DNA from 2 places in the Neobacillus sp. C211 genome. Region 2 is predicted to be linked to the other one. Evidence: riboswitches for the same ligand, from Rfam matches in the RefSeq annotation. Region 2 holds a riboswitch; the other holds the start of a gene.

Region 1 (15,847 bases), on a different contig from region 2:
CAACTCGCAGAATTGTCGAAGCTGAAGTTGTTGGAACTGCAAATCCTTGCCAAAGACGCTTAGTACCGGGCCGCAGATTATCACGTGCTCGTGAGTGCCTTGTAGCAAATGGCTTTGACAGAGTGTTCCAAGAAAGATTTGGAGACTTTGGGGTTTCAATCTTCGTTCGTTTTTAATTACTGCCTCTGATAATAGTTGTGATTTCCTTCGTTGTTTAGTTTCACAGCTACTAGAGATGATTGAAAAGTGCGGGTTTATCCTATTGTGAATAAATTCGCATTTTTTATTTATACAATAAAAAAGCCGTCAATCTATGACGGCTTTAACAAAATTCTACGTTCCAAATCGTTTGTTAATTTCATTGAGCTGTCCGGATAGAAGGAGGAATGACTTTTTGTCTTGACAATCAATGGCCACATCAATTCTCTGTAATAATTTTTCTTTTTCTACTTTTAGCTGAATTTCGGACAAAAGCATTTCGATGTATAAATCTTGGACGAAGTTCTCCTTCAGACGATTTCGTTTCATGGCTCCTAGTTTCATTAATTCCGTGTATGATTTTTCATTCATGAAAATCACCCCTGTTGCTTTTTAAAATTATATGGTTTTTTTGGAAGAATATCATTAGTTTTTATAATTTTCTGATAAATATTTCTTTGACATGAATTTTGTGAATAAATTAGGAACAATTCAGAAAAGTGAGGGAATTAAAAACCAGTAGTGGTAAGATATGGTGGATAATATGAAAAGGAGTTGAATGGGTTGAAGCATCCGGGGATCGAAGAATATGAGATAAATACGTGGACGATGTTTGTAGAACCGGTGACATATGGAGGGAAAATTTATTCACGTGCTGTAGAATTAGAAGATGAATTCTTGTCACCCTTTAAGCCATTGGATATCATCAAAAAAGGCTGCGTTTATTTTGGTGTTGATTACGAAAGCAGGAAAAAGGGAACAAGGCAACTAATTGGCTATTCTCGAAAAATCCCAATTGTTATTGAACCAACTAACCACATCTATTTTTTTCCTACCGCATCGCCGCTAACTCCTGAGTGTATTTGGATTTCACTTGAGCATGTGGAGTGTTATCGTCGCGTATCCTCTAAGAAAACGATGATTATTTTCCGCAATAAGGAATCTCACGTTTTTCCAGTTCCAATTGGTACAATTGAGGGGCAAATGTTAAGAACCTCATTACTAAAAACAAAACTTTTGCAAAGAATAGAAAATAATGGGAGAAAGTTATTTTATCAGCCTAACGGGCCCCAGTCGTTAAATGCCTTGGAAAGATCCCGTGAATATGATGCTGAATCCGATTCTAAAGACCCGAAATAAAGGGTTGAATTTTCTTAACTATTAACGGGACAGATGTTTTTTTAATAAATAGGCCTCCATTAATTCTTGGACTTTGTTGCGGATTCTTGGATTAAAGTAATTATGATTTTCTTCATAGCCTTTATAAATAAACCTGTATAACGTAAAAGCATCGTCCCGTTTTGTTTCAATCACCTGAAGTTTATTCTTTTTCATATATAGTTTTACCTCAGCAAGTTCCCTTTGGATCTCCTTCATCGTTTCCTCAATCAAATCCAAATATGGTTGTTTTAATTTAAACGGGCTATTTGCAACTACAGTTAAATCCCTGTTTAAGATAATTAGAACCATTGGTAAATACATAGCCTTTTCCATTATGTCTCGATCATCTTCGGGGATTCTGGTCATTTTTTCAGTCACACCTTTCCATATAAATCGAACAAACGTTCCTCTTCATTTTACAAAAAAGAACCGTCAAAAGCAATAGGACTTTCCATTTACAAAAACTCGTCATTGGGCGAGTTTTATTTATTGAAATGTTTAGTTGATATATGAGAAAGTTTTTATTAATAGAAGGATATCTGATAGGGGAAAATGAATTAAATGAAGAAACCCTGAAAAAAAACAGGAGAATAAAAAACCTGGATGAATAGGTGATAAACAATGAGATCTGATAAATATCAAACCAAGAAAAAGAGAAGATGGCCATCCGTTTTACTTGTCTTCTTACTGCTAATAGGTGCAGGGGCAGGTTATGCTTATTATCAATACAAGCAGGGCGTTAACCAATCATTAAAAAAAATGAATAACAAAGCATCAAATGTTGTCTATGCTTTCGAAGGAAAAAAGGATCAGTATGGGGGGACAAATATCCTCGTGCTTGGTAGTGATGCTAGAGGAAAGGAAAGATCTCGGGCAGATACAATCATGATTGTTCATTATAATGAAGACAAAGGAACATTTAAACTAACTTCTATTATGAGGGACAGTTACCTTGAGATTCCGGGGCATGGACAGCATAAAGTTAACTCCGCATTCGCACGCGGTGGTCCAGAATTAATGAGACAAACGATTAAGCAAAATTTTGATATTGACCTCCAATACTATGTCATTGTGGACTTTCAAGGATTTGTGCAACTAATTGATGAAGCATTCCCCAATGGTGTAGAGATAGATGTGGAAAAGAAAATGTCAAAAAATATTGATGTCACTTTAGAACCAGGTCTGCAAAAATTAAATGGAGCAGAAATGCTCGGGTATGTCCGCTACCGTCATGATGCGATTGGTGATTTTGGAAGGGTAGAACGTCAACAAAAAGCGGTTAAGGCCATTGGGGACCAATTGATGGGCCTCCAAACGATTCCAAAACTCCCGAAGCTAATTGGAGTTGTCACGCCTTATGTGAATACAAATATGAGCACTTCCGACATAACATTTATGGCTAAAGATTTCTTTTCGAATGATCGAGGAAATATCGATACGTTACGGATTCCTGTTGAAAATAGCTATTCCGATGCTCGAATTTCAGGGGAGGGAGCCGTATTAGAGATCGATGTCGAAAAAAATAAAGAGGCACTCCATCAATTTATTACAAAGTAATCATAGGCACAGCTATTAGTAAAAATGAGGAGAAACCGGATGGATATTGAATCATTAAAAGCATGGTTTACACTTGAACATATTATGAGTCTTATTCAAGAATACCGAGCCCTTGGACCCATACCAGGCATATTGCTTATTGTCATTGAAGCATTCTTGCCATTTCTCCCATTGTTTTTATTTGTAATGGCTAATGCCAGTGCCTTTGGACTTTGGTTAGGATTTTTGTATTCATGGCTTGGAGCCTGTATCGGGGCAATGCTCGTATTTTCGCTTATTAGAAGGTATGGGCAAAAAAGATTATTATCCTTTTTACCTAAGCACCCTCAAGTCCGTAAGCTAATGGACTGGGTAGATCGTCATGGGTTTGGCCCACTCTTTCTACTGCTTTGTTTTCCATTTACACCTTCGGCAGTCGTTAACATTGTCGCTGGTCTTTCCAAAATTCGATTTTCCCAATACATGCTGTCCGTGTGTATTGGGAAAATGGTGATGATTTTCACGATTAGTTTTGTTGGCTATGATATTCAGTCATTACTGACGAAGCCTCTTCGGACTGTTGTAGTTTTGCTTGTTATTTTCATTCTTTGGTATGTTGGTAAAAGAATTGAAGGCAGAATGAATAAGGGCACGGAAACTGACCATAATGGTGAAATAGATAGAAATTATAAGCAGGAGAAACGGAGGAGCTTTAATGAAGATTGAATGGAAAAAGGAAGGCATGGAATGGGCGAAGGCTTTTGCGATTGGTATCATTATTTTTGCTTTTATTCGTACATTTTTCTTTTCAAATTATGTTGTAGAAGGCGAATCGATGATGCCGACGCTACAGGATGGTAACAAACTGGTAGTCAACAAGCTTGGTTATCAAGTCGGGGAATTGAACAGATTTGATGTCATCGTTTTTCATGCCAATGAAAAAGAGGACTTTGTCAAACGTATTATTGGGCTGCCAGGGGATAAAATTGAATATCGAGATGATCTATTGTATATAAATGGGCACAAGTATGAGGAGCCATTTTTAAATGTTTATAAACAAAAATCACCTGGAATCAGGATTACTGGAGATTTTAGTTTAAAGGAAATAACCGGTGAAAATATAGTTCCTGATGGGAAATTGTTTGTCCTTGGTGATAATCGATTAGGTAGTTGGGACAGCCGTCAATTCGGTTTTATCTCAGCTAGTCAAGTTGTCGGCAAAGTTGATTTACGTTATTGGCCATTAAATGAAATGGACGTCCATTTTTAGATGAATAGATTAAGGGAGGAGCACGATGATTAAATCGTGTTTTTTTTCTGTCATAAAATTACCATTTCTGCCTCTAATCTGTTTTATGGTAATACAAACGTTTGTGCTTGTTTTATGATAGAATGGGAGTTATAAAGTTTATGAGTGGTTGTGGAAAGCGAGGTTTTTACATGTCATTAAGAATGATAATCGGTCGGTCAGGAAGCGGAAAAACAGCTATGTTCCTTGATGAAATAAAGGGGCGGCTTGTGGAAAAACCAGATGGGACACCGATCATTTATATCGTTCCAGAGCAGATGACGTTTTTATCTGAATATCGCTTGGCAACTGACCCGGCAATTAGCGGAATGATTCGTGCCCAAGTCTATAGTTTTTCCCGCTTGGCGTGGCGTATCTTGCAAGAAACAGGCGGGATTAGCCGAACACATTTAAGTAGCGTCGGGATGAGTATGTTAATACGCAAAATCATCGATGAGCAAAAGGAACAACTAAAGCTTTTTCAGCGAGCTGCAGATAAGAATGGTTTTATCCAAAAGCTTGAGCAAATGATAACAGAATTTAAACGTTACTGTATTAGGCCAGAGGAGCTAATTCAAGGCTCATCCTTATCGGGTGAAGATACCAATGCCTTAAATGATAAACTTCGTGATTTAGAAATGATCTATAAAAAGTTTGAGGACGAAGTATTTGGTAAATATATCGATTCGGAGGATTACTTTCAACTCCTATCCGAGAAAGTATCCTCCTCTTCATATTTAAAAGATGCAGAAATATATATTGATGGTTTTTATAGTTTTTCACCGCAGGAATATCAAGTAATGATCGAATTGATGAAACATTGTAAAAACGTTTCAATTGCATTGACGACTGATCACCTCTCGATTAATTCTCCACCGGACGAGCTTGATCTGTTTCGCTTATCAGGTGAGACTAGTTATTCTCTCTATGATTTAGCTAAAGCTAATGGTATTGAAATCGAGCAGTCTGTTGTTCTAAAAGAACAAAGAAAATGGACAGAGCCGTCTTTAAGTCATTTTGAAGAAAAATTTGATGCCCGGCCTGCAGTAGCATATGTTGGTGAGACAAAAATTAATATTTGCCAAGCCGTAAACCGTAGAGCTGAGATTGAAGGGATTGCAAGAGAAATTCGCCAATTAGTCAGGACAAAGGGATACCGGTACCGGGATATCGCTTTATTAATTCGAAATGGTGGGGACTATCATGAGATTGTTGAACCAGTTTTCGACGATTATCAGATTCCCTATTTTATTGACCAAAAAAGAACGATGCTGAACCATCCATTGATCGAATTCATTCGCTCAAGCCTTGAAGTCATTAATTCCTACTGGCGCTATGAGCCGGTGTTCAGAATGATCAAGACAGAATTGCTATATCCCCTGCAAGAAAAGTCAGCAAAAATGCGTGAGAAAATGGATAAACTAGAGAATTATTGTTTAGCTTACGGAATTAACGGAAGTAAATGGACGAAAAAAGAGCGTTGGAGCTATCGACGTATTCGAGGGCTGGAATTAGAGGTAAACTCGCAAACAGACCTTGAAAAAGAAATGGAACAAGAGTTAAATGAATTAAAGCTTATGGTAACTGCACCCATTTTACGGTTATCAAGACGTTTGAAAAAAGCGGATTCAGGCCGAAAATTTTGTGAAGCCATCTATTTGCTGCTAGAGGAATTGGATGTCCCAACAAAGCTTGAAAAATGGAAAGCAGCTGCCGAAGAAAAAGGTAATCTTGTAAAAATGCGGGAGCATGAACAAGTATGGAATGCCGTGATTGATCTCCTGGACCAATACGTTGAAATTCTAGGGGAAGAGCAAGTCACTTTAAAGGCGTTTGCTGCTGTTTTAGAGTCAGGATTTGAATCCTTACATTTTTCACTTATTCCGCCGGCACTTGATCAGGTACTGATTGGGGATTTAGAAAAATCAAGGCTAAATGAAATCAAAGTAGAATTCGTAGTTGGTGTTAATGAAGGAATTTTGCCTGCAAAAATATCTGATGAAGGAATCCTCTCTGATGAAGACAGGGAAATGCTCCTAGCAACAGGTGTTAAAATCGCACCAAGCAGCCGGACACGTTTGCTGGATGAAAATTTTCTTGCTTATAAAGCTTTTACAGCACCATCAGAAGCCCTTTATGTTAGTTATCCACTTGCGAATGATGAAGGAAAAGCGTTAATTCCTTCTTCGTATATTAAGAGAATAAAAGATATGTTTCCTAATGCTAATGAGCTATTTTATGTGACAGACCCATCACAAGTTTCGGAGCCCAGTCAACTAGGCTTTATTTCAAATTTTACAACGACGTTATCTTTCCTTAATGCGCAGCTTCAATGGAAAATGCGAGGGTACCCCATTTCAAATTTATGGTGGGATGTATATAACTATTACCTTGGAAGTTCGGGAAAGGCCAAAGCTCAAAAAGTGTTTTCAAGCCTTTTTTATACAAATTCAGCCGTACAGCTCTCTAAAGACTCAGCGGATGAATTATATGGTGAGGCCATTCAAGCCAGTGTTTCTAGAATGGAATTATATAACTCCTGCGCATTTTCTCATTTCGCTCAGCATGGACTAAAGCTTCGTGACCGGCAAGTTTTTCGTTTGGAGGCTCCGGATATTGGGGAGCTGTTTCATGCGGCATTAAAGCAGATTGCAGATATTGTTAATGAACAAAACCTTTCTTGGGCCGAGCTATCGAGGAAACAATGTGAAACCCTTTCTAAGGAAGCGGTCAAGTCACTAGCCCCTAAACTGCAAAACGAAATATTGTTAAGCTCAGAGCGCCATCATTATATTAAACGGAAATTGGAGCAAATTATTACACGTGCTTCTGTCGTATTAAGTGAGCATGCAAAGGTAAGTGGATTCTCACCGATTGGTTTGGAATTAGGCTTTGGACCCAATGGAAAACTGCCGCCACTAACATTTTCACTGAAAAATGGAAAGAGAATGGAATTGGCCGGAAGAATTGACAGAGTCGATCAGGCAAAAGCGGAAGACGACAGCGTCTTTTTACGAGTGATTGATTATAAATCAAGTGAAAAGGATGTCAATTTTAGCGAAGTATATTATGGACTTGCCCTGCAAATGTTAACCTACCTGGATATTGTCATGACCCATTCGAATGAATTGGTTGAGATGAAAGCAAGTCCTGCGGGTGTCCTCTATTTTCACGTCCATAATCCATTCATTAATACAACTAAAATGCTAACGATTGATGAAATTGAAAAGGAAATGATGAAAAAGTTTAAGATGAATGGATTAATGTTAAGCGATCAAAATGTGATCCGGCTTATGGATCAAACACTTGAATCTGGTGATTCGCATATTATTGCCGCAGGAATAAAAAAAGATGGAAATTTATCCAAAAAATCCAAGGTTGCCAGTTTATCGGAATTTGACGATTTGAAAACGTATGTCCGGAATTTATATCAGAAAACAGGTAACGCCATTATTGATGGTCAAATAAACATTGCTCCTTATAAATTAAAGGACAAAACACCTTGTACATTTTGTTCTTATAAATCAGTATGTCAATTTGATGAATCAATTGAAACGAATCAATTCCGGGTTCTCACACCACACTCGAAGGAAGATGTTTTAGAACTAATTAGGAAGGAGGTACGTCAATCTTGAGAAATTTCGTCATACCCCCTAAACCAGAAGACGTGACATGGACAGACGACCAATGGAAAGCAATTATGTCAAAGGATCGAGACATCCTAGTCGCAGCAGCAGCAGGTTCGGGAAAAACGGCTGTCCTAGTGGAAAGAATGATCCAAAAAATCCTGTCAAAAGAAGACCCGATGAATGTCGATGAATTATTGGTGGTGACCTTTACGAATGCATCTGCTGCAGAAATGCGCCATCGGATTGGGGAAGCATTAGAAAAAGCCATTGATGAAGACCCGTGGTCGCGCCATTTAAGAAAGCAACTGAGCTTATTAAATAAAGCATCGATTTCAACACTTCATTCCTTTTGTATGGAAGTGATTCGAAAGTATTATTACTTAATCGATGTCGATCCTGGATTTCGAATTGCCGATGAAACAGAAGCACAATTAATCCGAGATGAAGTGATGGACGAGTTGTTTGAAGAAGAATACGGGAAAAAAGATAATGAGGCATTCTTCAACTTGGTCGATTCATTCACAAGTGATCGAAGTGATGCTGCATTAATGGATATTGTACGGTCGATATACGATTTTGCTCGCTCCAATCCCTTACCGGACCAATATTTAAAGTCAATCATTCGTATGTATGATGTTTCAGCTATTAATAATCTAGCCGAACTCTCCTTTATTCAGGCACTTCTTTTTGATATTGAGTTGCAACTAGAAGCTTCCAGAGAAATGATTAAGCGGGGATTAGAAGTAACAAAGCTCCCTGGCGGACCGGCACCGAGAGCTGAAAACTTTTTAGATGATTTAAAGATAATTGATACTCTTCTCCTTGCCAAGCAGGACTCATGGGAAACTCTATATCAAGCAATGCAGACCTGGTCTTTTTCACGGGCAAAGCAAGTGAAAGGTGACCACTATGATAAAGAGCTGACAGAGAAGGCCCAAAAACTTCGAGAAAAAGCGAAGAAAAAAATCCAAGATATCAAAGAAGAGCTATTTACGCGAAAGCCTGAAAGCTTTTTACGTGATATGGATGAGATGCGGCCGTTAATAGAAACCCTAGTTCATATTGTCAAAGAATTTTCTCTGCGGTTTGAAAAGGTAAAAAGAGAAAAAGGGCTTGTAGACTATGCAGATTTAGAGCATTACTGCCTTGCAATTTTGACAAAGGAAATCTCAGCAGAGGGAGAATTTCTTCCATCCGAGGCGGCACTCGCTTACCAAAGGCATTTTAAAGAGGTCTATTGCGATGAATATCAAGACACTAATATGGTCCAGGAAACCATCCTAAAGCTTGTAACTAAAAAGGATGAGTTGAATGGTAATATGTTTATGGTCGGAGATGTTAAGCAGTCGATTTATCGCTTTCGTTTGGCTGAGCCGAACCTTTTCTTAGGCAAGTATAATCGCTTTAAAGCCGACGGAGATTCTACGGGACTACGTATTGATCTAGCAAGAAATTTCCGAAGCCGAAAAGAAGTGCTCGATGCAACCAATTATTTATTTAAACAAATTATGGGGATTAAAGTTGGTGAAATCGAATACGATGAGGCGGCAGAGTTGCGTGCTGGCGCACCGTATCCAGACGATGAGCCCTATCCGGTAGAACTTTTGCTTATTGATCAAAATGCCCAGGATAATGGGTCGCCTGTAACGGAAGGCGAGACAGAGGTGTCAGAACTAGAAGAATTTGATGCTATCGGTCTTGAACAATCCCAACTCGAAGCGAGGATAATTGCTTCTAAAATAAAAGAGCTAGTAGCAAGTGGAGCACCGGTATATACTACAAAAACCAAATCCAATCGGCCGTTTATGTATCGGGATACAGTCATCCTGCTCCGTTCAATGACTTGGGCTCCGCAAATTATCGAAGAGTTTAAGCAACAAGGGATTCCTATTTATGCTAATCTTTCAACAGGGTATTTTAATGCAACCGAAGTGGCAATTATGATTTCATTACTACGAGTTATTGATAATCCCTTCCAAGACATACCGCTTGCAGCTGTTTTACGCTCACCCATCGTTGGGTTGAACGAAGAAGAACTATCAATCATCCGCATTCATCAGAAGCGAGGCTCTTTTTGGGAGGCTGTTACCGCTTTTTGCAAGAGTAAAGAAGCCAAAAATACGGCCGAATTTTACGAAAAGCTGCGCCGCTTTTATGACTTTCTAACAGAGTGGCGCGGGGTGGCAAGACAGGGTTCGTTGTCGGAGTTAATTTGGCAGCTCTACCGTGATACCCAGTTTTATGACTTTGTCGGCGGTTTACCAGGGGGAAAACAGCGCCAAGCTAATTTACGGGCATTATATGACAGAGCTAGACAATACGAACAAACATCGTTCCGTGGATTGTTCAGGTTTCTTCGTTTTATCGAGAGAATGATTGAAAGAGGGGACGATCTTGGTGCAGCAAGGGCACTTGGTGAGCAAGAAGACGTTGTTCGGATAATGACCATCCATAGTAGTAAAGGACTTGAATTTCCCGTTGTATTCATGGCGGGAATGGCACGGACTTTTAATATGGCTGATGTTCGGAAACCATATATGCTCGATAAAGAATACGGATTTGCATCTAAGTATGTAAATGCGGAAAAAAGGATTTCTTACCCATCCTTACCGCAAATTGCTTTTAAGCGAAAAAAGAAAATGGAGATGCTTGCGGAAGAAATGCGCGTGTTATATGTGGCGATGACAAGGGCGAAAGAAAAACTTTATTTAACGGCTACGCTTAAAGATGCTCAAAAAAAAATCGACCAATGGAATGAAGTTTCCTCCCATACAGAATGGTTGTTAAAGGATTATGAGCGGGCAGCGGTTTCAAGCTATATTGACTGGATTGGACCAGCGCTTGTTCGCCATCAGGACGCCAATGAACTAAGGCTTAGTGGTACGGGAAATGCCCTTGTTCCTGAGGAAATTACATGTCATCCTTCTTCATGGAAAATTTCACTAATAAGTGCGGAAGAAATCAAGAAGACGGAATTAGAAATCGGAATGAATGAAGACCAATTTCTTGAAATGGTCCAAAAAGGGGAACATGTCCCAGCCACGTCGCCATTTGTTAAAGAAATTAAGTCGCGCTTAGACTGGGAATATTCCTTCCCAAGTGCCGCAGCCCATCGCTCCAAGCAATCCGTTTCTGAAATGAAACGCCAAAGAGAAATGGCAGATGAACAAAGTGGGACGGACCTTGTGAATCGCTATAAAAAGTCGATAGTTAAACGCCCGAAATTTATGCAGGAAAAGCAATTAAGTCCAGCTGAACGGGGATCTGCCATGCATATGGTTATGCAGCACGTAGATTTAACCAATTCAGTTAGTCAAGAATCTCTCCAGGAACAGTTAACATGGATGGTAAACAACGAATTGTTAACCTCTGACCAAGCAGAGGTCATTGATAAAAATTTAATTGTTCAATTCTTTCATTCAGATTTAGGGATTAGATATTTTAACGCAAAAGCAATCAACAGAGAGGTTCCCTTTACCCTTTCCATGCCTGCTCGTGATGTGTACCCCACTTGGAAGGATGAAGAAGAATCTGTTTTTGTGCAAGGGATCATTGACTGTGTCTTTGAGGAAGAAAACGGTCTTATTTTGGTCGATTATAAAACGGATCAAATTTCCGACAGGTATAAAGGTGGGTTTGACCAAGCAAAGTCCATACTTGAAGACCGTTACAAGATGCAAATTAACTTATATACAAGAGCAATTGAACAAATATGGAAAAGAAAGGTTACAGAAAAGTACTTGTTTTTCTTTGATGGAGCTCATATTTTGAAGGTTGAAAAGGATTAAACGAACAAAAAATGACATAGACCATTTAGGATGGTTCATGTCATTTTTTAATTATTCCCGACAATTGGCTGGTCAATTAACTTGGTATCAAGAACATTGGTTCCACTTAATCCGGAATTCGATATGATAAATCCACCAGTATTAAATGCACCTGAACCAGCATTTGTCTTTGAGGTGCTCTTTGGAGAGATATACACGGTATCTCCAAATTGCACTATACCTCCACTTACGTGAAGGATTTGGACAGGACCAATAATCGCTGGCATGACAAACATCCTTTTTAGTATATTCCCGGCATTTTCTCTTAAAGTAACTTATGCTTTTATCTTTGTCCCTGTTCTTCTACTACTTCTTCTTCTTTTCTTTGAATAGGAAGTAACTGTCGAATATGCTTAATTCTAGCCTCCATAGAAACATGGCGGCTGTTCCCAACGTGTAAAAGGGAAGCTGATGATATCCCGATAATATCAATTTTACTTACCTTAATTAGTGGGTTTGGATTTTGACGGGAGTATGAAAAAGGTTCATTGATAGGTAGAAAAGGAATAGGTTCGGAAAAGACTCGATAAGAGGATAAATTCCCCTCATTTCCATAAAATACTTCAGCTTCCCTTTGGACAGCGATTGCTCTTGAAAGTCCATTAATGATACAGGAATCCCCTAGCTGTACCGTAGAGGAAAATGAGGCAATCCTAATATTTATAGTGTCTACACAAGAGGTTCTCTGCAACATGATGGTCACTCCGGTGATAGGGGAACAAACGGACCTATGATTAGCGATTCTGCAGGGGTATCAAAGGTTGAGGCCAATTGGATCGTTTCCGTATCTCCCACCATTACTAACGAGGAGCTTGCTACCCCAGTGATTTTTATGTTTTGGACAAAGAGTTCTCGGTTATAAACCTCGAAGTTCATTCTGTTTTCATCCCTTTCATATTTTCAGGTAAATTGCTGAAAAAAACAAATACCCCATTTTGAATTTCCTTTTTTAATGCTTCAATAACTAAATCGTCCGAAGGCGCATTTTCAAAAGAGCGGCTGCCAGAGGAATGGGCGTTTATATGTTGTTCAATCCTGATAGGAAGCTGTTTAATGATGTCTTGTTTTATGAACGATAAATATTCATCATTCGGTTGAACGGTTAATTCCCTTTGGGCATTTTCAACTAATTGAGGTAAATCTGTTTCTAAATATCTGTAAATAGCTTCCTCGATTTTCATTGATCTTTGCATTTGATCCTTGGGTGATATTGGTGTGGTTAAGGATTGATTTTGTACTGCGAAGTCCTCGATTCCTGATAATTCCGATGGGTTTAGACCTATGTTTAATGTTCCTTCAAGAGTCTCAACTTTCAATTGATCAAATTTATATTCAATTTTATCAACATGGATGGCTTTTTTTTCATTTAATTGTTTGATATCTTCTTTCATTTTTTGGAGAGCGTTCTCTAAAGTTAGAATTCGCTGCTCCTGTGCTTGAATACACATCTGTAGCCATTGAAGATATTGGGAATAATCCTGATACATGTAATCACCTCACAATTATTTCGCCAATAAGTTTATCGATTTCTATATGATAGGGAGCTTACCTATCTTGTTCTCTTACAGCAGCTTGTAATGGTACGGCTGGTGTCCCTAATAAAGAGCCTGAAGTTTTTGGTGCGGGTTGTGTAAATCCACCGGTATTATATAAATGAGATGTAGGTTTGATAATCCCCGCACTGCCTATTTGTAGGACGGAGGAATTGGTAATCCCGCCAATTTTAATAAAATTAATCTGAATGGACTGCTGGATATAGAAATTCATTTGAAAATCACCCATTCATTAAGCATTAAGTGCAATTCCTTGATCATATACATCAGGATCATTGGTATTCGTGGAACTAACATTATTATGGAGCCGTAAGCTATCCCCTGTGTTAAAGGAACCAGCACCGGAAAAGGTTTTTGCATTGGAAAATGGCATAATTTTATAAACATCTCCAATATGGAAAACAGAACTGCTGCCAAGTGTAATGACCTGTGCAACTCCAACAATCGCTGGCATTTTCAACACCCTTTTTTCATAGTATCTTCTACATCCTATGTATGGGCACAGGTAATGTGATTGATTCGCCCAAATATATTGGAAACCGAGGTCATTTAAGTTTATTTACACTTTTATTTATTTGTTTTTAGGGGTATGAATAAAAAATAGTTCAATTAACCTATGATTCACAATGCAAAATGATAAAATAGCAGGATATCCGATAAGGGTAAAACGTTCTATTATGTGATTAAGAGATCAGTCGGAAAAATAAACACTGAGTCTCGATAAAGGCAAAGCTGATGAAAATCAGTGACGCAAAGCTACAGGGGCTAAGGTGCATTTGCACTAAGCCAGCCAGTTACCGAAAGATCAGGGTGTTTCAAAATAGATATTCTATGTCTGCATAGGTTTTCTATGTATATATGGTTGTTCTATGAATTCTATCCCCCCTTTGGTAAAGGTGGGGCTATTTCTATTTCACGGAGGTGAAAATTGTTGAAGACACCTTTAATGGACGAGGAAAATGAAAAGGCGAAAAAAGCTAACAAACATCAGGAATTAAAGAATGTTCTTCATAAGAAAATTTTGCAAGAGTTAAAAGAGCAAGAAATTGAGGAAATCATTCCAAAGTTTGACGGAATGACAGTCGAAATAATAAAAGAAGATGAAGAATTACGCGGGCAAATTGATCGGAAAAAAGTAGATGATGAGCTAATCAACGACCTAACTGGTTTCGGACCAATTAATTCCCTCCTTTTAGATGAAGATGTTTCAGAGCTAATGGTGAATGGACCCAACCAAGTTTACTGTGAACGAAAAGGGAAGTTGGTGTTAACGCCAGTTCAATTCCGAGACAATGAACATGTCATGAGTGTAATAGATAAAATCGTTGCCCCACTGGGACGGAGAATAGATGAAAGTTCTCCAATGGTAGATGCCAGGCTTCCGGATGGATCGCGTGTTAATGCAATCATTCCCCCCTTGGCATTAAATGGACCAACTATAACAATCAGGAAATTTTCAAAGGATCCCTACCAGATTGAAGATTTGATTAACTTAGGAACAGTCACAGAGGAAATGGCTATCTTTCTAGATGCTTGTGTGAAAGCACGGTTAAATATGTTTGTCAGCGGAGGAACAGGATCTGGCAAAACAACCACACTCAATGTTTTGTCAAATTTTATCCCAGATGATGAAAAAATCGTAACTATTGAGGATGTAGCCGAGCTTCAATTAGGACAAGAGCATGTGATATCCCTAGAGTCACGTCCGCCCAATATAAAAGGTATAGGAGCCATCTCCATTAGGGATCTTGTCAGGAACTCACTACGGATGAGATCAGACCGCGTTATTATCGGGGAAGTACGTGGAGGAAAAGCGCTTGAAATGCTGCAGGCAATGAATACGGGACATTATGGTTCATTGGCTACAGGGCACTCAAACAGCCCAAGAGATATGATTGCTCGGTTGGAAACAATGGTTCTTATATCTGGTGTAGATTTTCCGATAAAAGCACTACGTGAGCAAATTGCCGGGGCAATTGATGTGATTATACAGCAAACACGTTTAAAAGACGGAACAAGAAAAATTGTCAATATAACTGAGGTACAAGGGATTGAAGGAGAAATTATCGTTCTCCAAGATATCTTCTCTTTTAAACAAGAAGGACTTAACTCAGAAGGGAAAATAATCGGAAGGCTTGTACCTACCGGTGTCCGCCCTAAATTTTATGATCGTCTAGAGGCATCTGGAATTCAAATTCCGTCGTCCGTGTTTATAGAAAATGAGGAGTGGCGGCAATGATTGGACTGCTCCTGATTTTTTTCTTATTAACGGAGATTATATTATTCTGGTCTATCTTTAAGGTGTTGTTTTTATCAGAAAATAAGGTTCAGGATCGAGTGCAGCATTACTTATCAATGAACGATGTAAAAAGAGAATGCCCGGGGAAAAGGAAGCAGAAAATTAGGACCAGCAATCATCCAATTTATTGAAACTTTTAAAAATAGTTAAGGCTGATTCCATTTAATTAGGGTTCAGCCTTTTTTAATTCTTTTTATTTGTTCGGTTCATCTGTTTCTTTTAATATGGTAAGTGTGATTACTATAAATTGAGGTGAAAACATGAAATTTGTAACAGTAGAACGTAATCAAGAAACATTTGTTGGTTTAGTAGACCAAGATGAATCAAAAGTACTTTTATTAAATTCTGCTGAAGAA
Region 2 (15,847 bases):
TAAAGATCGATTTGAACTAAACTCTTTTCTTACCTATTTGATCCATCAATTTTATTATAATGATCCGGATCAGTCTAAAGATAGAATGGTATAGATTAACGATTAAGTAAACTGAAAGAATAATAGTCTTTGAGATGAATTAAAAATATTCTAAAGACCATAACAGAAGGTTTCAATGAGTTACACTTTCAGATGTAAACTCATTAGCTATAAATACCATGGAACTGCCAAGCAAAATATTTGAATAGTCTGAAAATCGTTAGTATAATAGAAAAAAGGTCAAGGAGTTGGTTTCCTATGGAAAGGAATTTGCTTAATACACCACCACAAAATGAAGTAAACGTCATGGATTCTGAATTTGCTGAAACGTTGTTAAATAAAGTCCTTCGTAATTTACGAAAAGAGCAAATCCGAAAAGAGATTGACCAGTCATTACAGGAACGAAACAAAGAAAAATTCCTACGACTAACAGAGGAATTGAAAAATATTACTTAAAATGTTGTATTATATATCGAGATGATTTTGAACTTAACATAATGAGACATTATCGGCATTGAAAAAGGATCTTCGATCGGAAGATCCTTTTTGCTGCTTGTTCAATTAAAGCGCCCTATTGCTTAAATATCACTTTTTAAATAAAACACTAGATGACAGTCCGTAAAATCGCCAGCCATCAGAAACGTTGATTGCTAAGCAAAACGTAAAAAATAAGTCAAAATTCCACAGGGACGGTTCTCATGGTCTTATTCAATCAATTTTTCCTTGTCCAATAAAGCCACCAGAACCGACCCCATGGTCATTGGGCTATGTGAGGTAGTGCCAATGTACCGGAACTTATCATATTTGCATTGATATTTTCCTAATAATATCCTATTATGGAAATTAGATTTCAATATAGGGAGTTTGAAAAATATGAAAAAGTTGTTTACTATTTTACTATCTTTGGGATTAGTTGTGGGGTTATCCTTCAGTTTGACTGATTCTGCGGAAGCACAGGTGAAGATTAAAACTTACCAAAACTGTACTGCTTTGAATAAGGATTTCAAAGGTGGAGTGGCAAGAGCATCTAATGTTAAAAACAAGGGTGGAAAAACTAAGTACAAGCCATATGTTTCAAAAGCGCTGTATGACGCTAATAAGAAAAGTGACCGGGATAAAGATTTTATTGCATGTGAGCGATAATAGGTATACATGTCAAAAGGAGGGCTGATCAGTCCTCCTTTATTTTTGGTTGTCTTCTGAGAGATTGTGGCTCTCTTCGTTGGAGAATATGTTACTCGTTACCGCCAAATCCATTTTTTTAAAGTCACTAGTAAGGTGACATTCATAATTGGCCATCTAAGCGGTATAAAGGTTAAAACCCGTAGCTGGAGCAAGAGATTTGTCCTTTATACGATCCCTATTGGACAAAACCGGCCGTATGTACAAGAGATTTGACTTTTATAAGTTCCAAACCACTTTTGTCAGTAATCGACACCCTTTCGACTAAATTCCATATAGGCTATACTAATCAAACGTTTAGTTAAAACAGCTATAAGCACTGATATATAAGGATTCTCCCTGCCAAGCAAGATTGAAAATTGTCGAGAACCGGAAATAAATTCCGCAGGAAATAACACAACTTTCCACAAAATCAGATAGGTTTCTATTAAACTTACATAATTCTATTAATTGCCCGTCCATTCCCCACTACACAAACGTTTAATTAATAGTGGCCTCATCACGCACCACTCCAGACTTTATCCTTTCAAACATCTAAGAAGCTTGTCAAGATATGTCTTCAACAGGACTCTTTTTAAAAGGAACCCCAGTTAGCTGCTGAACTAGAATTTTGTGCCTTTACCCTGTATTGCTGCGATTGGTTAATTTTCACCAGTGTCGTAGTTTTCGGCATGAATATAAAAAGGTTTGCAGTACTTCTCCCGCCTCTGTTCTATTGTCCCTTCGTAATAGTCTAAAAGGCAGTACATATACATAAACCGTGGCGGTATCGAGCTGGGATACTTAAATAGATAAAAGCTGCTCCAAGGATAGTATTCAGGTTGCCTGACCATCTTTGCATCAACAGGATTTAAATAAAGTAGCGGCTTACCTCTAACATTCCTTCTTTATCTTCAATCACCTTGTCATAATAGCGTTTTTCATAGACATGTCCTGTTAAACGGTACTTGGTATTGTAATAGTTGGCATTTGTTCAAGTGATTTGAAATCCTGTGAATAAGTGAGTATTCGAGAGATAATCGTATCTAACTGAAGGAGCTTAATAGATCCCTTCCTTAATAATGCACAATTTCGGAAGTGCGACATAACTTCCTATTTATTGTCGAATTTTTTCGATTTTATTTTGTTCAATATAGTGAACGTTTGTAGTACAATTGTTTCATATTATTAACAATTTTTAGAAAAAAGCAAACCATTTGAAAGAATGGGACGCAAAGCTACAGGTCTAAGGTTATAAACTAAGATGGCTGAGTTGCCTATAATAGTACATATTTTAGGGGGAATATTATGACTGCAACTGCTGGCAAAAAAGAATTAGACAAAGATTGGTTTGACCTCATTTTGGAAGCTCGTAATTTAGGAATTTCTGTTGATGAAATTAAAGAATTTCTAAATAAATAATCTTGACCTCTGTGAGGTCTATTTTTTTAATTCCTTCGCACTTTGTGTCGAATGCGACATAAAACTAGTTAGCTGAAGAAGAAAAAATGCTGCCTTTTTGCAGCCTTTTCTTAAGGAAAGCACCCTATAGTCTAAGTGTAATTCTTCACAATCTTTTTATTAAAAAGACGTTGATGTTGTCTGGTTTAGTTTGATGAAATATTCAAGACATGTACAATCCAGTAATACAAAATAGTACTCACACCTATGAACTTAAAACAAGACTTCTTTGGTCCATGGGACTTCAAAAAGAGCTGTAAATTTGGGAGACGACGCCGAACTAATTGGTTCATGAAGAATTACTTAAATTAGGGGATGAATATACAGTTCTTTTAGATATTAATCTACCAAAATCAATCTATATTCGAAAGGGATTTTTAATTTCCTAATTACACCAGCTATATTTATAACTCTACAATTGGATTTTATTCCATTGTTATTTTTACCGACCGCTCGAAAAGGGATATTGAAGGTAAATCGGATGCAATAATTGTAAAAGTGTCTTCTTTAATCAAAACCATTCTTGACTGTAGTACAAAATTCCATTTTACAGAAGAACAAGTGGATAAGATAGTTGTTACAATACTCATTAGAAAGAAAAGAGCAGCAGCTATATAAGTTTCAACATATAAATTTATACCGTTTTTTATAGCGTTATAAAGTGGATAATAGCAACAAATTTCGGGGCGTGGCACCGAAAAAAAAAGCAAACAAAGGAGGGAATACAAATATATAGCTGACATTTTAGGCCTCCTGGTATTTGAGTGTTGTCCTTTTCGCTGGCCAGCTTCAGGACACTCTTATTCTACCAAGAGGTTATATTTTTGTTCAAACCTCATTTTCAGTCATTACAGGGATGCTGCTCCGTTAGTTCAATAACTATAAAGAAAAAAGACTGGCGGTAAGTGGAATTTGTTATTGAAGCAGGCTATTCACTTGTTAATATTAACTTTCGTGTTTTGGCATCATATATTTTATAACCAATTTCAAAATTATGGTCTTTTGTTACTGTCACTTTACAATAATAAGGGATTGACTTTCCATAAGCATCAAGCGTAGGAATATCTTTGAAAGTAAACATCTCACCTGTATTGAGCATATTAAAGTCAGCTCCAGAAGAACGACCTGATGAATCTATTTCGATAACACATTTCCCACTGACGACATCATATTCCTTTAGCACAACATATTTTAGGCTTGGGAGAGTAACGGCTAAAATTAAAACACCAAATAAAAACATTCCTAAGCATCTACCTACATCTAAAAATGGATAGTCTTTATCACTATACATAGCAATGAAAAATAATACTGCGATTATTACGAACGAAGCTCCAACCACGAGCATTGCATAGTAAAAGAACATCTTTTCACTTCCTATAAAAATTGAATGGAATATATTAATATAATATTACCTCTTTTTCCACTAAAGTGCCTGTTAGCTGAATAAGAAAAGAGCGACCTTCGTTACTGAAGAATCGTACCTGTTAGGTTAATAAGAAACTACAAAATACCAATTTTTATCTAATTTATCTATCTCTTTAATATCTCCATCAAAGTCATTGTGATTTGGCTTTTTATCTTCAGGGGAATAAACAAAACCAGAAAATCCATCTAATACTCCACGGTGAGTTAAAAATAAAATGGAATATTGATTATCCTTTTTTTCGATGAATATTTCCCCACCGCCCTTAGATAATTGTTCATATTTCTCAGGTAAATGAATAGTAGAAGGGCTATTTGGCAAGTTTGGTTTTAATGCACCCGTTTCCACCAATTGCACCACTTCTTCTCTTTCTGATTTATTCATTTTAAAATCCAAATCTAACATAACTTGAGTGAAAGGAAAGAACCACCATAGTAAAATAGTCAATAACTGTATGACGAAGGGTTTCCAATCCTTCTTTTTGAATAAATTGATAATTGTCTTAACTGTAATGAAAATAAAAAATCCAAATACCACTAACCAAATAGGTAACATTAAAAATTCGGTAATTATTTCAACCAAATTCCATTGAAAAAACATAACTAAAATAACTAATATGCTGCTTGCTAACGACAAGAAAAACAGTCGATTTTCTTTCAACGTTGTCACTCTCTCAGAGTATATTTTTGCTTCATTGTATAGAAAAAATCATATGAATTTCAATGGTTTTATATGGTACCGCTTCTGTAGCTAACCTGCTCCGTTAGTGCAGCAAGCATAACTTCACAAATATGTATAAATATTAGCTTATATACATTTTTTCTTGAGTATAGATTCATAAATTTACTGCCAAAACATACATTAATTAATTTCCAGAAACATCCAAACAAAGGTCTGCCCGATTAACCAAGGCAATCATGTATGTCTCTCCATGTAAAAATGTACGTTTCAAACTGGAAAAAGTGCCCCAATTTATCAAGCAAAAACTGTGTCATCTCTTTCAAGCGGTCACAAGTCTCCATCTCACTATGGTAACACCTCATCTTTTTCAAAATAAAAAGACTTCATATATAAACAAATGAAGTCTCTTTGCTTTGAAAAACTCTATTATATTCGTAAGAACTTTTTGATAAAAACACACGTTTTAATCAAAAACACTGGTCAATAGTTTCTGTCCTGCAGGATAGTAGTTTGAGGTTTTCTCGTCCCATTTTAACATTTTTTCAAAGATTTCCTCTTCCCCATTCGAACCATGTTCAGCATCGAAATATAAAATCCACTTAACTTGTTCTGGAGGGGTTTCCATTAATACTTGTGTGAAATAAGATCTGCGCAAAATTGTGGCTAAAGATTCATAGTGACCTCCTGGCACTCCGTGGTTACCTCCGTTTATGACAAATCTCGCTGCTATTCCTTTTTCTGAGACCTCTTCAGTGTGAATATAGGCATCCACAGGAAAATGATATACCCTACGTTCTTGACCTTCGTCCGACAATGGGATTGAATGACCTAAAAAAAACGGAAGCGAAAATCTATACACGCCTGGGGTTAAAAAGGTCATTACCGGTATTGTTTCTTCTTTTCTTTTATTAAACATTATGAATCTCTCCCTACTTTTTACTACTACTGTCGTACAACCTCATTATTATTAAGTATGCATGGAAAACCAATTGTATTCTAAGCTAGAAAAAAATATTAAGACAATTCGTTAGCAGAACTTTGTTAAAAAAATAATCCCTGGATAAAAATCTAGAGATTATTAATCGATTAGCAAATTTAGAATTAGCAACATAAACATTATCTGTCATGGTGCTGCCTAAGAAGTCATTATCTAATAATTGATATGAGACTCCCTAATCGACCTTTGTTAAATGCAAAAGAGAGGAACACTGAGGCATAACCACAAATAACTAAACCCCTTACTTTGGAAAAAAATTCCATATGGACGGTTCTCATGGTTTTTTAATGAATTTACTTCCGACCACTAGAACCGTCACCATGGTGTCGTTCTTGACGGTTACAGGGTTCTAAATACCTATAATATAAGCCTAATAAGTGTTCAACGTTATTATTGGATAGGTCAATAGGTAGTGTTACTCTGTTGAACTATCAATATCACGAGAGTTTTTTAATGCGGGGGTTGGGAAATTGAAAAGAAATAATTTTTTGTACGTAACGTTTTTAGGAATTATACTGACCTGTATGTTTTCAGTCTTTATATTTTTACCATTAAGGTTTGGTAATTGGAATCCTGGGGTAACCTCAGAATGGGTTGGATTTGCTGGTGCTGTCATAGGAGGCATTATTGCTGGTGGATTGACATTGCTTGGCGTCAGATACACTATTTTAGATAAAGATAAGGATACCTTTTTAAAAAGTTATTTTAAACATGCGATTATGCTTGATGAAATAGACAAGCGATTATTAAGTATTCGTCATAATATCATAATTACTTCATTAACAAATATGGGACAAGCCCACTTTAATTTAAGAAATAATCTACAAACAATTGAAGATGAAATTAACAGGATTAAGGTAGACATAGGTGGTAAGTTAGCTTTAACTTTGCATCACGAATATGAAAGTCAAAATTTCAATATTAATCATAATGATACAGTGAATGCGATGAAATCTTTTGAAAAAATTACGTCTGAAATCGGATTATATCGGGAAGAAATTAAGGGGAAATATGAATTTATTGAATGGAAGTATTAATCAATAACTGTTAAAAGGGGGCAGTCCCTCACTTTTTAATGAAGGCCGCTGTAAGGCCATGGGATGCGATTTCGTTCTTCTCATGGTCGCTGGCGCCAACCTTCTGGCGGTGACAACTACACAGGGATAGTTCTTTTGGTTTCCTAATGAAGTTACTTCTAGCCACCAGAACCGTCCCCATTGCCTTCAGGTTTCAATTAAAGTATACACCATCCCTACTTCCTTTACCTTATAAGGGTCTGTTAGCTGTTCTCATGACTAATTTCCTTATAGCCTCTACTATTAAGTAGATCCAAGGTGGTTTTTAGTTTTTAGTCTTTTTTCTTCCATTTTCCACAATCTAAAAGCCTATCAATCTTCGACAAATCCCGGGGCGTGACAGGCACCGGGGTTAAATCCAAAGATTGATTGAATTGGCTTCGATTATTCTATGCATTCTCTCCTCCAAATGATATAAAGTGAACTATTTTTCTCGAATTATATTATTTGGATGATTCCAGTTAATTTCATTTGGAATCACATATTTTCTTTTTTTCCTTCTACCTTGTTTCACAAATTTCCGAGCAGTCACACAAGATAAATTAACACTTTCTTCAATTACTGGAAGGTCACCAAAATCTTCAAATCCACCAAATTTCTGACGTTTATAATTAATATTTCTCAAATCGATGCAGAGTAGCATCAAATTCACCTTTTTCCCCACTTCAGAATATAGAACATTAGCAAATGTAAGGATATAGTCAGAGTATGCTAGTGTGGGATAGGAAAATTCATTGATTTTTGTCATTCTTTTTATCTTAAAGTTGTTCCTCTTCTCTATTTTTTTCCAATCCCCTAATTCCATGATACAATAGGCGTAATCTCGGGAACCTTTATCTTGTTCAACCCAACCTTTAGCAAATCCTTCTATATCTTCTTTTATCCAGTCTTCATAAACACTCATCATATTTCCGAAGTTTTTACTTGCAGGATGCTTTTCCACTTCATCTAGGCCACAATTTTTAATAAACTCTTTTACCTTTGCAATTCTCTCAACACTACCAGGATTTTTTGTTTCTCTAACATGATTTTCCCATTTTTTACTTCCTCTTCTTATATTACAATCTCCACATGCAGGAACAACATTACTTTTACAATGGAGTCCTCCATCTACTATCCGCTTGAGATGTTCCTGAGTTATAGCTCCTTTTTTCTCCTCGCCACAATAAATACATTTTCCTTCAAAGTGTGATAATGTATCATTCCAATCATCATCTAAATTTCCTATTATATTAAACCCTGAACCAATCTTGTTTTTTATGGAGTTATCAATATAGCTTCCAACGATATCAGCCAAATATCTGCGTGCCGGATTTATGACTTTCCCTTTTGTTGTTTTTCCCAATACGACTATCTCCTTTTGACAAATTTCTAAATTTTAAAGCAATAGGTAGATTATCAGCAGTGACAAACACTGAAATTTTCTGCTGTATTAAGAAATACATTAATTTTTTAGGGACTCATTTACTTTTATATACCCTATCATTTACGTAATCCTTTTCTACTAACTCCACAAATCCCTCCTTTTCTAAAGAGATAAGGTAGGTGCAAATAACATTGTAAATTTTATAACGACCCGTTAAATACTTTTCTGATGATGCACCATTATTTACTAGGTGTTCACTTATCTCTGTAGCAGAAGCTTTTTCATGTTTTTTTATATAATTCATAATGTGCGATTTAAACATATTTTCGCCTACTATGGTAGATTTGTTAAATGTTTGCATCCTATCCTTAAAAGCTTGGGTTGGCAAAGGTTGCTGGGGGAGATAATTATTAGATTTTTGGGCATATGTTTGAATATTATTCTGCTGCACCTTCTTATGATGGCTTTGCTGGCTCTTAATATATTCTGCCTCTTTTTGATTAACAGTCTGGATAAAACTTTCTCTTTGCTTCTTTTCGGTTCCCGGGTTACTTAACTGTAAAGACTGAGTGGCCAAAAGAGCAGTTGATAAGCTAATTTGATACCCTTCATTTAGAGCAAATGCCCGATAAGGGTATTGCTCCTCATCTTTAATAAACCGTTGAACAGTGAATTCAATGTTTGTATCTGTAGAGTGTACGTAATAGAGACTTTGAACATTGTAGGTTGCTGGAAGTTTCCTATGATAATAATTAAACAGCGTGAATAAAGACTGCTTTATGGATAATTGTTTCAAAGTTTCTTCCCACGTGTGATCCTCAGGGGTTTTAAGCGCAAGGTCTAACTCTGCTTCCCATAAATGGATAACACGATTTTCCATATCAATGGATTGCTCTGAATTCTCTATAAACCAGATTGGAACTAATTTTTTACTTTTATAGTAACTATTACGATTTTTAATTTGCTTTACTAATTTCAAATCATTTTTGTGCGTAACGTCTGTTAATATAGTAATGGCTAGTTCATTATCTTTATTTTTTACAATAATGTCAGGGTAACACTTCCATTTCTCAGTTGCTTTTTTAACAAACCCATAACCTACGTCAAGATCCTCATTGACTTTCTCTTGTACTTTTAATTCATCGTATATAATATCCTTTATAACAGAATGCTTTTTCGATTCTCTCTTAATCTGCTTCTGATATACCTCGCTTGCATTTGAAATTTCACATGATTTAGAATGACGGTGAGAAAAATGTTCTTCCCTGATTTCACCTGATCTTAGAATTAAAGTTTCCTCGCAATATGGACAACGAAAGGCTCCCTTATCCGCACGTTTCTTTAACTGCTCTATTTCAGCTTTTATATTTGTTCTGGATTCTAGGTATATACTTAAATCAAAATACTTCCCTTCATATATCGCTTCTTGCATAGAATATCCTTCCTTTCATATTATCCACTGAACATAGATTTATAAATCCATTCTTATATAGTTAAATTTCACCACTTACAAACACCAACTAAATGAATAGGTTAAAAAATTATCAGCTATAATCATGGGGCAATCTGCAAGTTTTTAAAAGGTATTGCAATTTAGTTGAGTGGTCTGTCCCAGACCTGGTAAATGGATATAAAAAAAATCTTAAAATCCAAAATCTCCTTCTAAATTCATTTTTGAACATCAAAATGAATGTTTTGACTCCGAAGCTGCTCTTAAAATTGAAAAAAGCCGTTCAATTTACCAGTGCAAACCCGATTTATAGTAGAAGTGCCGGAATGTCAGCAAGATTCATAGCACTTGCGAGGGAGCGACTTCAGCAAAGCAATAAAAGGGTGTCATGGGATGGTGGGTTTACAATCTGGTGGCATGGAAGGATTTGATTAAGCTTCCTCTCAATATAAGTCTATTGTTTCCCCCTATTTAAAGTCATATTTTTAATCAAATATTTGGTCTTCACATGCATATTGGTAAAATTATCTATACATTTATTATAGTATAATATACCTACTTTCTACCACCCAATTTATTTATTAAAATTACAATATAACGAATATAATGAAATTACTGCCATTAAGTCGCTGGAATTAGAGAAATACAACAATGAACTTAATAACAATCATAACGAAACTATAAAAAAAGCATTAATGGTATATAGAACAGAACTGCTGGAATGCTTGGAAATGTACGATCACTATTTAAACACATAACCATACCCAGGCTAATCAAAGCCTGGGTATTACTTTTCGATACTCCTTATAAAAATAGTTATAAATACTTTTGTATTATTAATATAATTCCTCTATCACAAGCTAATACTAACTGAAACAACTAATTCACATCATATTTCTATATGATAGATAGGTGAATTCGACCAATTTCAATTTAGGCTATACTATTCAAACGATTGGTTAAAACATGCGCGGCTATTTATTTATAAGCTTTTCCCATGCATGCATGGCAAGAAAATTGTCGCTACGCGTATATAAATTCCGCAGGAAATAACCCACCTTTCTACAAAAAAAGATGGGTTTCTCTCAAACTTCCATATTTCTATTAAAACTCTGCCTTTTCGAAACTACCCAAACGTTTGATTAAAAGCAGCCTCATCACCCTCCATTCCTGACTTTCTCTCTGCAAATGCCCGAAAAAAACGTCGAGGGATGTCTTCAAAAATAACTCAATTAAAAAGGAACCAAAGTTAGCGACTAAACGAGGATTTTTGCCAAAATTAACATTCTAGTATCCGGGTTTTAACTTTCAATGTAAAAATCCCCTTTACAAAAAGTGAAGAGGATTTCCTTTTAAAATATTATTTTACTTTAACTGTCACTGCCTTACTAACATTCTTTGCCTTATCAGTTGCTGTAACGCTTAAAACTGTTTTCGTCTTTTGAGCTTTGATTTTCACTTTGAAATTACCTTTGGAGTCTGCATTGGCTGTACCAATGACTTTTTTACCTACTTTAATCGTTATGGTAGAGTAAGCTTCCGCAGTTCCAGTCACTTCTTTTGTTGTGCTTTTCACTGCAGTTTTGATTTTTGGAGCCAATGGGGCGGTTTTGTCAATGACAATCACGCTCTTAGCTACACTTACATTCCCTGCTGTATCTTTCGCTGTCACAATTACCTTTGTACCTGCCTTTTGGACAGGAATCATTACCCTATAGTTACCCTTAGCATCCGCTTTGGCGATGTACTTCTTCGTTCCAATTGTAACAGTAACAATCGCTCCTGCTTCTGCTTTACCAGTTACCACTTTTGCTAGGTCTGAAACAGTGGAAACGGTTGGAGCAACCGGTGGCGTTTTATCAATAACTGTGTTACTTTTCGCGACACTCGCATTACCCGCTGCATCCTTGGCAGTTACAATTAACTTTGTACCTGCTTTTAGGACAGGAATGATCACTTTGAAGCTTCCATTTGCATGAGCTTTAGCTGCATAAATCTTTGTGCCGATTAAGATCGATACAGTCGCTCCCGCCTCAGTCTTACCGGTTACTTCCTTTGACTTGTCTGAAACCGTATTTACTGTTAAAACTGTTGGAGCGGTTTTGTCGATAACCTTTATGGTGGTTCCTTCACTTTGATTTCCAGCAGTATCTGATGCAGTGATTACTAATACCGTTCCAGCTTTTTGAACTCGAATCGTGACTTTATATTTGCCATCTTGTCCTGCTGTCTCTGTACCGATTACTGAACCATTTACTTTCACTTCGATCTTGGATCCCGCTTCTACTACACCTGTTAGAGTTGTATCTCTATCGCTTACTGTACTTACTACTGGTTTCGCAGGGGCGGTTGCATCTTTCACCAATACTGCAGTTTCTTCACTTACATTACCAGCTTTATCAGTAGAAATAATAACTAGTTCAATGCCTGCTTGTTGTACTGGAATTGTCACTTCATAGTGGCCATCATCTCCAGCAGTTCCAGTACCAATCACCAAACCATTTGCTTTAACTTCTACTTTAGCTCCAGCTTCCGCTTGTCCTGTAACTGTAGTATCTTTATCAGTTACTTCATTTACAGCAGGCTTGTCTGGAGCGGTTACGTCTCTTACCATTACTTCGGTGGTTTCACTTATATTTACAGATTTATCCATTGAAAAAATAACTAATTCAGTCCCTGCTTTTTGCGAGGAAATAGTCACTTCAAAGTTACCATCTCCTTCAGCAATTTCAGTACCAATCACTGAACCACTTGCACTCACTTCTACTTTCGATCCAGCTTCCGCTTGTCCTGTAACTGTAGTATCTTTATCAGTTACTTCATTTACGGCAGGTTTGTCTGGAGCGGTTACGTCTCTTACCATTACTTTGGTGGTTTCACTTACATTTCCATCCTTATCTGTAGCTGCAACGGCTATTTCTGTGCCTGCTTTTTGTGATGGAATAGTAACTTTATATTGGCCATCCTCACCAGCCGTCCCGCTACCGACTACCGAACCATTTACTATAATTTCAGCTTTAGAACCGGCTTCTGCCTCACCAGTTACAGTTGTATCCTTGTCAGTTATCTCATTTACTACTGGCATTTCTGGTGCGGTTATGTCTTTTACTAGTACTGTGCTAATTTCACTTACATTTCCAGCCTTATCAGTTGAAATAACTGCTAGTTCAGTACCTGCCTTTTGTACTGGAATGGTCACTCTATATTGACCATCTTCACCAACTGTTTGTGCACCAATTACGGAACTATTTACCTTCACTTCTACTTTAGAACCCGCTTCTGCTTTGCCTGTCACAGAAGTATCTTTATCTGTGACTTCATTCACTACAGGTTTCGAAGGAGCCGTTGCATCTTTCACCACTACTACGGTGATTTTACTTACATTTCCTGCAGTGTCAGTTGTAGTGATGGCCAATTCCGTTCCTGCTACTTGAGCGGGAATGACCACTGTGAATTTTCCATCTGTACCGGCTTTTTCTGATCCAATGATGGATCCATTTACTTTTACTTCTACTATTGACCCCGCTTCCGCTTTACCTGTCACAGTAGTATCCTTGTCTGTTATCTCGTTTACAATCGGTGTGGATGCGTAGTGCTTGGATAAGACAGTTCCTGGGTAGTAAAAGGACAATATGTCCTTGTATAAAATTCCTGCAAGGCCTCGATAATATGCACCATATTGGCTTAAGCCAACTCCATGGCCATACCCTGATCCTGAAAACGAATAAGCATCCGTGGTCTCATCGATAGTAAACAAATTACTTTTCATTTTTGAGCTGATGATTGGACGGAGAATATTTGCAAGGTTTTTTCCAGTACTTACGGTTTGAAGTTCAAGCTCCCCATTTGGATTAATTTCATCCTTTATAAAAAAAACGAGCGATAATTCACCGTATGAAAATCGACCACTTTCGGTAGGTTCGAAAAAGGTGACTTTAGGTACTGAAACAATTTTAATTTGTTTATTGCTATACCCCGGGAGATGATTCATCATCCACCCTTTAATATTTTTGGAAAAGTCAGCATCTAATTCATTAGTTGAATCCCACCAGCTATCAGGATTTTTTAGATCCAATGAAGTGTAATTGATTTGCTGTTTATGTAATGTAGCATTCCAGGTGATGGTCGTATCATACTCATCGGTTTGAACCTTAAAATACGATAAAGGACTGCTGTTGATACTGATCTCGCTATTAAACTTGTTTTCCGTTTTTCCACCGTTTGAGGCTGAGAAGACAGCATCAATGACATTGCCATTATAGGTCAATAGTTCACCAGCTGTCGTTTCAACCGCAATCGATGAATTAGGTGATTCGCTTGTAACGCCTCCATATACTTGTTTGGAAGTCGTATCATCGATCGTTGTGTTCAAACGCTTATAGGCATAGGTTCGTGCCGCAACAGCTTGAGCCTTTAGAGCTTCCATCGGCCAATCTTCATATACTTCAAATGGAACCACGCCCTTAACATAATCTTCGAGATTAATGGTGTTAATAGGTCTAACATATTGATTTTTTTCTACCGTAAAACGAAAACTTCCGGCATATTCACGCTTGTTAATGATGGCATGGTCCTTTCCTTTAACTGGCGTAATCGATACATCCGTCCCCTCGGCCAATACCGTATTTCCATCATATAAACTTAGAGTGCCATTCTCTACCTTTACCGTATAGCTTTTATTAGAAATTAATAGATTCGAAGAATTTCCATTTAAATAGTAGCTTCCCACTATTTTTAATGAAATACTTGACTGGTTACCTAAAAAATTGACTAACTGTACCTGTATCTGTGGCTCTGTAGCAAGCGCTGCTGCACCTTTATAACTAGGAACAATCCCAAGAAAGACAATTGTTGCAATCAAAATGCTGAATAATTTTCTCATATAAAACCCTTTCTAATAGTTTCTTAGATTAATAATATATCTTTTGCTAGCATATATCCTCTATTTCCCTAAAAAAAGTAAGTTTTTCGATAAAATTATATATCAGTACAAATAAGATGCATTCTATAAATTTACTAACTATTAATATAGCGTGTTCTTAATTAAAACTTACGTCCAAATCTACTTCACCCATGCAACCAAAATAGTCAGTAAACAACACTCATTCGACTAAATGCCATATAAGCTATACTAATCAAACGTTTGGTTGAATCAGCTCCAAGTACTGGATGATAATAATTTCATCTGCAAATGAAGCAAGAGGATTGTCGAGATGCGCTTGATAATTTCGCAGGAAATACCCCACCTTTCTACAAAATCAGATCGGTTTCTTGCAAACTTCCATTATTCTATTAAACCCCCGCCTTTTCGAAACTAACCAAACGTTTGATTAAAAGCAAATTCAGGTCTCTCCATTCCTGTCTTTCCATCTTCAAATGCCCGAAAAGAACGTCGAGGGATGTCTTCAAAAATGACTCTCTTAAAAAGGAACCTAAGTTATCGATTGAAAGAGGATTTGTGCCCGATTTAACATTCTAGAATCCGCTTTTTAACTATCATTAAAAATCCCCTCCACAAAAAGTGAAGAGGATTTCCTTTTAAAATATTATTTTACTTTAACTGTCGCGGCCTTACTAACATTCTTTGCCTTATCAGTTGCTGTCACGCTTAAAACCGTGTTTTTCTTTTGAGCTTTGATTTTCACTTTGAAGTTCCCCTTGGAATCTGTTTTGGCTGTACCAATAACTATTTTACCTACTTTAATCGTAATGGTAGAGTATACTTCGGCAGTTCCAGTCACTTCTTTTGTTGTGCTTTTCACTGCAGTTTTGATTTTCGGTGCCAATGGAGCGGTTTTGTCTATGACAATCACACTCTTAGCAACACTTACATTTCCTGCAGCATCTTTTGCTATCACAATTACCTTTGTACCTACCTTTTGGACAGGAATTGTTACCTTATAGTTACCCTTTGAATCCGCTTTGGCGATGTACTTTTTCGTTCCAATTGTAACAGTAACAATCGCTCCTGCTTCTGCTTTACCAGTTACCACTTTTGCTTGGTCCGAGACATTGGAAACGGTTGGAGTAACCGGTGGCGTTTTATCAATAACTGTGATACTTTTTGCAACACTCACATTACCCGCTACATCCTTGGCAGTTACAATTAACTTTGTACCTGCTTTTAGGACAGGAATGATCACTTTGAAGTTCCCATTTGTATCAGCTTTAGCTGTATAAATCTTTGTGCCAA

Evidence for each region. A riboswitch is a leader RNA that binds a small molecule or an ion and turns the genes downstream of it on or off. The one in region 2 is predicted to bind cyclic di-GMP.
Region 1: another riboswitch for cyclic di-GMP. It lies ahead of ACSU6B_RS01475 (CpaF family protein); the one in region 2 lies ahead of ACSU6B_RS17400 (anti-repressor SinI family protein).

What each region holds. Positions count from the first base shown of each region.
Region 1 covers NZ_CM122574.1:281,702-297,548, reverse strand. Annotated here, with positions in the region: gene ACSU6B_RS01550 (hypothetical protein) at 1-176, shown strand, start outside; gene ACSU6B_RS01545 (IDEAL domain-containing protein) at 334-570, opposite strand; gene ACSU6B_RS01540 (competence protein ComK) at 763-1,338, shown strand; gene ACSU6B_RS01535 (hypothetical protein) at 1,360-1,725, opposite strand; gene ACSU6B_RS01530 (LCP family protein) at 1,981-2,916, shown strand; gene ACSU6B_RS01525 (TVP38/TMEM64 family protein) at 2,956-3,621, shown strand; gene lepB (signal peptidase I) at 3,611-4,165, shown strand; gene addB (helicase-exonuclease AddAB subunit AddB) at 4,336-7,818, shown strand; gene addA (helicase-exonuclease AddAB subunit AddA) at 7,815-11,600, shown strand; gene ACSU6B_RS01505 (spore germination protein) at 11,648-11,866, opposite strand; gene ACSU6B_RS01500 (spore germination protein GerPE) at 11,923-12,333, opposite strand; gene ACSU6B_RS01495 (spore gernimation protein GerPD) at 12,339-12,515, opposite strand; gene gerPC (spore germination protein GerPC) at 12,512-13,126, opposite strand; gene ACSU6B_RS01485 (spore germination protein GerPB) at 13,185-13,406, opposite strand; gene ACSU6B_RS01480 (spore germination protein) at 13,425-13,646, opposite strand; cyclic di-GMP riboswitch class I at 13,908-13,994, shown strand; gene ACSU6B_RS01475 (CpaF family protein) at 14,121-15,431, shown strand; gene ACSU6B_RS01470 (hypothetical protein) at 15,428-15,622, shown strand; gene ACSU6B_RS01465 (fumarylacetoacetate hydrolase family protein) at 15,752-15,847, shown strand, end outside.
Region 2 covers NZ_JBPXRO010000018.1:32,443-48,289, forward strand. Annotated here, with positions in the region: gene ACSU6B_RS17380 (hypothetical protein) at 1-94, shown strand, start outside; gene ACSU6B_RS17385 (IDEAL domain-containing protein) at 298-495, shown strand; gene ACSU6B_RS17390 (excalibur calcium-binding domain-containing protein) at 913-1,182, shown strand; partial or broken gene ACSU6B_RS17395 (hypothetical protein) at 1,863-2,188, opposite strand; cyclic di-GMP riboswitch class I at 2,398-2,481, shown strand; gene ACSU6B_RS17400 (anti-repressor SinI family protein) at 2,509-2,622, shown strand; gene ACSU6B_RS17405 (hypothetical protein) at 3,590-4,024, opposite strand; gene ACSU6B_RS17410 (hypothetical protein) at 4,151-4,744, opposite strand; gene ACSU6B_RS17415 (hypothetical protein) at 5,229-5,681, opposite strand; gene ACSU6B_RS17420 (hypothetical protein) at 6,233-6,799, shown strand; gene ACSU6B_RS17425 (HNH endonuclease) at 7,263-8,183, opposite strand; gene ACSU6B_RS17430 (DUF3895 domain-containing protein) at 8,299-9,636, opposite strand; gene ACSU6B_RS17435 (Ig-like domain-containing protein) at 11,015-14,536, opposite strand; gene ACSU6B_RS17440 (Ig-like domain-containing protein) at 15,201-15,847, opposite strand, start outside.